DNA from 2 places in the Streptomyces marokkonensis genome. Region 2 is predicted to be linked to the other one. Evidence: predicted binding sites of a transcription regulator. Region 2 holds the regulator's gene; the other holds the start of a gene.
The links. The regulator HrcA, encoded in region 2, represses chaperone genes, less so after heat shock. The targets are predictions, from matches to a motif close to TTNGCACTCNGNNNNNCNGAGTGCNAA.
Positions count from the first base shown of each region.

Region 1: groL (chaperonin GroEL) is a predicted target of HrcA. The motif match lies at 2,405-2,431, and genes of this name have one in related genera.

Region 1 covers NZ_BAABCQ010000056.1:14,192-18,603, reverse strand. Annotated here, with positions in the region: gene ABEA26_RS16195 (SMP-30/gluconolactonase/LRE family protein) at 1-824, shown strand, start outside; gene ABEA26_RS16190 (hypothetical protein) at 1,127-1,363, shown strand; gene ABEA26_RS16185 (hypothetical protein) at 1,368-1,499, opposite strand; gene ABEA26_RS16180 (cold-shock protein) at 1,988-2,191, shown strand; gene groL (chaperonin GroEL) at 2,593-4,218, shown strand; gene ABEA26_RS16170 (serine/threonine-protein kinase) at 4,338-4,412, opposite strand, start outside.
Region 2 covers NZ_BAABCQ010000036.1:5,128-9,539, forward strand. Annotated here, with positions in the region: gene ABEA26_RS11890 (DUF3097 domain-containing protein) at 1-674, opposite strand, end outside; gene ABEA26_RS11895 (MBL fold metallo-hydrolase) at 810-1,559, opposite strand; gene hrcA (heat-inducible transcriptional repressor HrcA) at 1,747-2,763, shown strand; gene dnaJ (molecular chaperone DnaJ) at 2,764-3,900, shown strand; gene ABEA26_RS11910 (nitronate monooxygenase) at 4,046-4,412, shown strand, end outside.

The sequences.
Region 1 (4,412 bases), on a different contig from region 2:
TGCCGGAGAACATCGCCCTGCTGCCCGACGGCACGGCCCACGTCACCTTCGCCGGCAGCCGCCAGGTCGCCCGGATCACCCCCCGGGGCAACGTCCGAATCCTGGCGACGCTGCCCGCGCCCGCCGACGGCGGAGTCAATACACCCGTCCTCCGCTTCCCCCTGACCACCGGCATCGTCCACGCCGACGGCGCCACGTACGTGCTGTACGCGACCGGTACCGCCGACCTGACGGGCCTGTGGCGGCTGGTCCCGGGCAAGGCCCCCCGGCGCATCACCGCGCTGCCCGCGAACGGCCTGCCCAACGGTCTGGCGCTGGACCGGCATTCCAAGCGGCTCTACATCACCGACTCGGTGCTCGGCACCGTGTCGACCGTCCCCCTCTCCGGGGGCCGGCCCACCGTCTGGTCGACAGCGTCCGAGCTCGCCTCGACCGGCTACCTCGGAGCCAACGGCGCGAAGGTGCACAACGGCGCCCTGTGGGTGACCAACCTCGACAAGGGCACCCTCCTGCGCATCCCGATCCGCCGCGGAGACCGGGCGGGAGCACCGCAGTTGAAGGCTACGGGCCTGCCCGGCATCGACGACTTCGCCTTCACCGGCCGGGGCGACAAGGTGCTCGCCACCCTCAACGGCCCCAACAAGGTCGTGAGCATTCGTCCCGACGGCACCAGCACCACCGTTCTGCACGCCGGCGACGGACTCCAGAACCCCACCTCCGTCGCCCTGCGCGGCAAGGAGGTGTACGTCCTCAGCGCCGCCTACACCACGCGGAAGGACCCCAACCTCCTGCGCGCCCACCTGCACGGCCACCACCACCGCTGACCCGCGCCCGGCACGGCACGGCACGGCACGAACGCACGGTGTACGCGCTCGCCACACCCACCGCCGGCACCGGCGACGAGGTGAACACCCGGCGCCCCCGACGTGGTGCCCGCCGAGCCGGTCGCCCGGCTCGCCACCGCGGAGTCACGCGTGGAGCGTCCAGCATCACGGGGAAGGGGCAGGTGCAGTAGCTCCCGCCCGTGGGCGCGCGGCACTCACCCCGCTCAGCAGTCGGCCGCAGGCCGAGGTGCCCATCGTGGTCTCGGGGCCGGCTGCCATCGACCTGGCACGCGCAAGGCTCAATGCGCGACGAGGTCGAGGGCGCCAAGGAGGTCCTGACGCCCGTCTTCCAGGTGCCGCCGGGCTGGCGCGGCTCGGGCATGATGGAGCGGCTTACTGCCGCCCGGCTCGAGCTGACACGCCCTCAGTTCCGGTGCTCTCCAGCGGCCCTCTTCCTAGCCGAGCAGATCGAGGACTTGGGCGCCCTCTCCCCGGCACGCAGGCTCGGCGCTCAAAGCCCGTTGGCGATCGGCGCCTGACCCTCTACCGACCGAGCGCGGCCGGGATCACGGCCTCCTTCTCCGGCGTGATCCCGTGCTCGGCCCAGCGCGGGTGCGGCACCGGCATCCCGCCGTCGCGAAGCCACGTCCAGGCGTCCGTCACCGTCTCCGACAACGGGCGGCACACCAATCCCGCGGGTCTGCGCCCGCGCCGACTCGACCTTCCACACGCCCGCGTGGGTTCGCCACAGCGGTAGCTCAGTCCACTGCCTCACGTCGTTGTCCAGGAGCAGCCGGGGGTCGTCGAACGTCTTTGGCGTGGCGACGGCCCGGATCGCAGAAGCGCGGGTGTTCCAAATATGACGTCGTGGGGATGTGTCAATATCTGCGCCCGCGGGCTGAGACTTCAACGGAACAGGCAGACAGATTATATGCCGCAATGAGCAGGGGTGAATTCTTCACCGCACACTGGCCGCTGCGGCGTGCTACTGTCGATCTCAGTTGCAGTTGTGGTTCCCGAAACTTCAAGCGCTCTCCGGTCGGACATTGTGCCACTGGAAGCACTTTTGTATGTCCGGTCTTTTTCCGGGCGGGGTGATCATCGCGGCGACACGGCGTCCGTACAGTGCGGGCTCCGGCGCACTGCCCCAAAGGAGAAATGACATGGCTACCGGAACCGTGAAGTGGTTCAACGCGGAAAAGGGGTACGGCTTCATCGCGGTCGACGGTGGTGCGGATGTTTTCGTCCACTACAGCGCGATTCAGATGGACGGCTACCGCACCCTCGAAGAAGGCCAGCGGGTCGAGTTCGAGATCTCGCAGGGTCAGAAGGGCCCGCAGGCCGACATGGTTCGCCTCAGCGCCTGAGACGCGCGGCCACCGCAGCGCGGTCTTCGACCGAAGGGTCCGTACCTCCCGGGGTACGGGCCCTTCGGCCTGCCCGGACGTGCCCGGGATGTGCCTCGGGACGTGCCCCGAACGCGCCCCGGACCGGCCCGAAGACCTCCTGCGGACCGCCCCGGACCGCCGCCGGCCCGTGTTCGCGGGTGGCTGAGCGCCGGTGTCGATCCCTGAGAGACGCTTGCACTCGGCAGGGGCGAGTGCTAATCATTGCGTTAGCACTCTGAAGGTGAGAGTGACAACGAAGGACCGGGTCGGTGAGGCCCGCAGGCCGGGTGGGGAAGGAACCGCACGGCAGGCGAGCCGTCCGTCGCGGGCGCGGGCGCGGTCCGAAGGAATCACCCCCAGTCCTGGAGGGACCACTTCACATGGCCAAGATCATCGCGTTCGACGAGGAGGCACGGCGCGGCCTCGAGCGCGGCATGAACCAGCTCGCGGACGCCGTCAAGGTGACGCTCGGCCCCAAGGGCCGCAACGTCGTCCTCGAGAAGAAGTGGGGCGCCCCCACGATCACCAACGATGGTGTCTCCATCGCCAAGGAGATCGAGCTCGAGGACCCGTACGAGAAGATCGGCGCCGAGCTGGTCAAGGAAGTCGCCAAGAAGACGGACGACGTCGCCGGTGACGGTACGACCACCGCGACCGTTCTCGCCCAGGCCCTGGTCAAGGAAGGCCTGCGCAACGTCGCGGCCGGCGCCAACCCCATGGCCCTGAAGCGCGGCATCGAGAAGGCCGTCGAGGCCGTCTCCGCCGCCCTGCTGGAGCAGGCGAAGGACGTCGAGACCAAGGAGCAGATCGCCTCCACGGCCTCCATCTCCGCCGCCGACACCCAGATCGGCGAGCTCATCGCCGAGGCCATGGACAAGGTCGGCAAGGAAGGCGTCATCACCGTCGAGGAGTCCCAGACCTTCGGTCTGGAGCTCGAGCTCACCGAGGGTATGCGCTTCGACAAGGGCTACATCTCGGCGTACTTCGCCACCGACATGGAGCGTATGGAGGCGTCGCTCGACGACCCGTACATCCTGATCGCCAACTCCAAGATCGGCAACGTCAAGGACCTGCTGCCGCTCCTGGAGAAGGTCATGCAGTCGGGCAAGCCGCTGCTGATCATCGCCGAGGACGTCGAGGGCGAGGCCCTGTCGACCCTGGTGGTCAACAAGATCCGCGGCACCTTCAAGTCCGTCGCCGTCAAGGCCCCGGGCTTCGGCGACCGCCGCAAGGCCATGCTCGGCGACATCGCCATCCTCACGGGCGGCGAGGTCATCTCCGAGGAGGTCGGCCTCAAGCTGGAGAACGCGTCCCTGGACCTCCTGGGCAGCGCCCGCAAGGTCGTCATCACCAAGGACGAGACCACGATCGTGGACGGCGCCGGCTCCGCCGACCAGGTCCAGGGCCGGGTCAACCAGATCCGCGCCGAGATCGAGAACAGCGACTCGGACTACGACCGCGAGAAGCTTCAGGAGCGCCTGGCGAAGCTGGCCGGCGGCGTGGCCGTCATCAAGGCCGGTGCCGCCACCGAGGTCGAGCTCAAGGAGCGCAAGCACCGCATCGAGGACGCCGTTCGCAACGCGAAGGCGGCCGTCGAGGAGGGCATCGTCGCCGGTGGTGGCGTGGCCCTGCTCCAGGCCTCCCAGGTCTTCGAGAAGCTGGAGCTGTCGGGTGACGAGGCGACCGGCGCCAACGCCGTGAAGCTCGCCCTGGAGGCCCCGCTGAAGCAGATCGCCGTCAACGGTGGTCTCGAGGGCGGCGTCGTCGTGGAGAAGGTCCGCAACCTGACCGTCGGCCACGGCCTGAACGCCGCGTCCGGTGAGTACGTCGACATGATCGCCGAAGGCATCATCGACCCGGCGAAGGTGACCCGCTCTGCCCTGCAGAACGCCGCCTCCATCGCCGCGCTGTTCCTCACCACCGAGGCCGTCATCGCCGACAAGCCGGAGAAGGCCGCCCCGGGCGGCGCCCCGGGCGGCATGCCGGGCGGTGACATGGACTTCTGATCGACCGGTTCCGGTTGATCGACCGTCCTTCACGTACCGAGGGCGGCACCCCCTGTTCCGGCAGGGGGTGCCGCCCTCGGGCGTTTTCCGCGTCACGTCCGGCGCGTCCGTCGCGTCTGTCAGGAAGAGCGGGTCTCCGACACGGGGATGGCATGGTGCGCGGCGAAGGTGCGGACCGCCTGTGGCAGCGCCGG
Region 2 (4,412 bases):
GTCTTCCAGTCCTGCCCGCGCGGCACCCGGGGCCACTCGGCGATCCCCAGGGACGACGGCTTCACGGCCTCCCAGATGTCGATGTAGGGATGGCCCACGACCAGCGCGTGTTCGCCGGTCACCGCCTGGGCGATCCGCCACTCCTTGGAACCCGGCACCAGGTGGTCCACCAGGACCCCCAGCCGGGCGTCCGGCCCCGGCGCGAAGTCGTCCACGATCGACGGCAGGTCGTCGACACCGCCCAGGTACTCCACGACGACACCCTCGACCCGCAGGTCGTCGCCCCACACCTTCTCGACCAGCTCGGCGTCGTGTCGCCCCTCGACGTAGATGCGTCCGGCGCGGGCCACGCGCGCCCGTGCGCCGGGGACGGCGACCGAACCGGATGCCGTACGGGCGGGACGCACCGGACCGGACGAACGGGACGAACCGGACGGCGGCCGGATCAGAGTCACCACCCGCCCCTCCAGCAGGAAGCCGCGCGGCTCCATCGGGAACACCCGGCGCTTGCCGAAGCGGTCCTCCAGGGTCACCGTGCCGGCCTCGCAGCCGGTCACCGCGCCGCAGAAGCCGGTGCCGGGCTCCTCGACCACCAGGCCGGGATCGGCCGGGACCTCCGGTACCGGCTGCGGTTTCTTCCACGGAGGGGTCAGGTCGGCGGAGTACTGGCGCATTCTGATGACGATACGAGGAGCGGGCGCTCCGTGATCGACGCGACACGCCGAACCGGGTCCGCGTGACCAGCGCCTCACACGCCGAACCGGGTCCGCGTGACCAGCGCCTCACGCGCCGAACCGGGTCCGCAGTGATCAGCGCGACACACCGAACCGGGTGGCCAGCGCGTCCCGTTGGGCCCGGACGTAGGCCGCGTCCACCACCGCTCCGTGACCGGGGACGTACAGCGCGTCCTCACCGCCCAGGTCGAGCAGCCGGTCCAGGGCGGCGGGCCAGCGCGACGGTACGGCGTCGGAGCCCGCCTGGGGCTCGCCGGACTCCTCGACCAGGTCGCCGCAGAAGACGACCGCCGGGGCGCCCGGCACCAGCGCCACGAGGTCGTGGCCGGTGTGCCCGGGGCCCACGTCGGCGAGCAGGACCCGTCGGCCGCCGCCCAGGTCGAGCGTGCACTCGCCGTGGACCTCGTGGTCGACGCGGACGAGGGCGTTGGCCGCCTCCCGCGCCACCCGCGCGTCCAGGCCCTCCGCCACCGCCTCCGAGCGCAGCGCCTCCCGCCCCGGTCCGCCCGGCGCGAACACCGCGCCCACGCCCATCGCGCCGTACACCTCAGCCCCCTCCGGACCCGGACCCGCGAACGCCGCCGCCCCGAAGACGTGGTCGAAGTGCGGGTGGGTCAGCGCGAGATGTGTCACACGGTGACCGGCGAGCTCCCGCGCCCCCGCGTGCAACCGGGCGCCCTCACCGAGGCTCGACCCCGCGTCGACCATCAGCGCCGCGTCCGCGCCGACGACCAGCCCCGCCGTGCAGTCCCACACCGGCAGCCGGCGCCGCCCCACCCCGGCCGCCAGCCGCTCCCATCCCAGGTCTTCCCAAGTCACCGTCACGGCCACGACGCTAGCGGTACGGCACCTTGGCGCACGGCGGGCGTGCCCCCGGCCTTGCCGGGGGCGTACCCCGCGGCCGTACACTGGGCCGGGGAAGTCTGGCACTCGCGCACCGTGAGTGCCAGGGAAGACAGTGGGACCCCCGGCAGTACGCCGGCGGACGACGAGATCTTGGAGGTGTGCGCGAGTGCTCAGTGAACGCAGGCTCGAGGTGCTGCGCGCCATCGTCCAGGACTACGTCGGCACCGAGGAGCCGGTCGGCTCCAAGGCCCTCACCGAGCGGCACAACCTCGGCGTCTCCCCGGCCACCGTGCGCAACGACATGGCGGCCCTGGAGGACGAGGGGTTCATCGCCCAGCCGCACACCAGCGCCGGGCGCATCCCGACCGACAAGGGCTACCGGCTCTTCGTCGACAAGCTGGCCGGCGTCAAGCCGATGACCGGGCCCGAGCGGCGTGCCATCCAGAACTTCCTGGAGGGCGCCGTCGACCTCGACGACGTGGTGGCCCGCACGGTGCGGCTGCTCGCGCAGCTGACCCGGCAGGTCGCCGTCGTGCAGTATCCGTCGCTGACCCGCTCGACCGTGCGGCACGTGGAGTTGCTCTCCCTGGCGCCCGCGCGGCTGATGCTGGTGCTGATCACCGACACCGGCCGGGTCGAGCAGCGGATGGTCGACTGCCCGGCGCCGTTCGGCGAGTCGTCCCTGGCGGACCTGCGCGCGCGGCTCAACAGCCGGGTCGCCGGGCGCCGCTTCTCGGACGTGCCGAGCCTGGTGGAGGACCTGGCGGAGGCTTTCGAGGCCGAGGACCGGGGTACGGTCTCTACTGTGCTCTCCACTCTCCTGGAGACGCTGGTCGAGGAGAACGAGGAGCGGTTGATGATCGGCGGTACCGCCAATCTGACCCGCTTCGGGCACGACTTCCCCTTGGTGATCCGACCCGTCCTCGAGGCGCTGGAGGAGCAGGTCGTGCTCCTCAAGCTGCTCGGTGAGGCGAAGGATCCGGGCGTGACCGTCCGTATCGGTCATGAGAACGCCCACGAAGGACTCAACTCAACGTCCGTCGTGTCGGTGGGCTACGGTTCGGGCGGCGAGGCGGTTGCCAAGCTCGGCGTGGTCGGACCGACCCGCATGGATTACCCGGGAACGATGGGAGCGGTACGCGCAGTGGCACGGTACGTCGGACAGATCCTGGCGGAGTCGTAGGTGGCCACGGACTACTACGCCGTACTCGGCGTACGCCGCGACGCGTCCCAGGACGAGATCAAGAAGGCGTTTCGGAGGCTCGCCCGCGAGCTGCACCCGGACGTCAACCCCGATCCGAAGACCCAGGAGCGGTTCAAGGAGATCAACGCCGCCTACGAGGTGTTGTCGGACCCGCAGAAGAAGCAGGTCTACGACCTCGGCGGCGACCCACTCTCGCAGGCCGGCGGCGGTGGCGCGGGTGGCTTCGGCGCGGGTGGCTTCGGGAACTTCTCGGACATCATGGACGCGTTCTTCGGTACGGCGTCGCAGCGCGGGCCGCGCTCGCGCACCCGCCGCGGCCAGGACGCGATGATCCGCATCGAGGTCGAGCTGGACGAGGCGGCCTTCGGGACGACCAAGGACATCCAGGTCGACACCGCGGTCGTCTGCAACACCTGCAACGGCGAGGGCGCCGCTCCGGGCACCAGTGCCCAGACGTGCGACATGTGCCGCGGTCGCGGCGAGGTGTCACAGGTCACGCGGTCCTTCCTGGGCCAGGTCATGACCTCCCGCCCCTGCCCGCAGTGCCAGGGCTTCGGCACCGTGGTCCCGACCCCGTGCCCCGAGTGCGCGGGCGACGGCCGGGTCCGCTCGCGGCGCACCCTGACCGTGAAGATCCCGGCCGGCGTCGACAACGGCACCCGGATCCAGCTCGCGGGCGAGGGTGAGGTCGGCCCCGGCGGAGGCCCCGCCGGTGACCTGTACGTCGAGATCCACGAACTGCCCCACTCGACCTTCCAGCGCCGCGGCGACGACCTGCACTGCACGGTCACCATCCCGATGACGGCGGCGTCCCTGGGCACGAAGGTGCCGCTGGAGACGCTCGACGGCGTGGAGGAGATCGACATCCGCCCGGGCACCCAGTCCGGCCAGTCGGTCCCGCTGCACGGCCGCGGCGTCACCCACCTGCGTGGCGGCGGCCGGGGCGACCTCATCGTCCACGTCGAGGTCCTGACCCCGAGCAAGCTCGACCCCGAGCAGGAGCGCCTGCTCCGCGAGCTGGCCAAGCTGCGCGGCGAGGAGCGTCCGCAGGGGCAGTTCCAGCCCGGGCAGCAAGGGCTGTTCTCCCGGTTGAAGGACGCTTTCAACGGGCGCTGAAGCCCGGTACCGGAAAGCCCCTGGCGAGGCCCGCGCCAGGGGCTTTCCGGTGGGTACGGGACGGTTGCGCGACGGGGATGCTTCTGGCGTATGCCAACGGAAGCCCGGATTCGGACCCGTCCACAGGACGTGACACCATGCCGTCATGTCCTCCGCACTGACCGATCTCTTCCCCTACCCGATCGTGCAGGCGCCCATGGCGGGCGGCGTCTCCGTGCCGCGGCTCGCCGCCGCGGTCGGCGAGGCGGGCGGACTGGGATTCCTGGCCGCCGGGTACAAGACCGCGGACGGGATGTACCAGGAGATCAAGCAGCTGCGGGGACTCACCGCCCGCCCTTTCGGCGTCAACCTCTTCATGCCGCAGCCGGAGACGGCCGACCCCTCCGCCGTCGGCGTCTACGCCGACCAGCTGGCCGGTGAGGCCGCCTGGTACGAGACGGAACTCGGCGATCCCGAGTGCGGCCGGGACGACGGCTACGACACCAAGCTCGCGGTGCTGCTGGACAACCCGG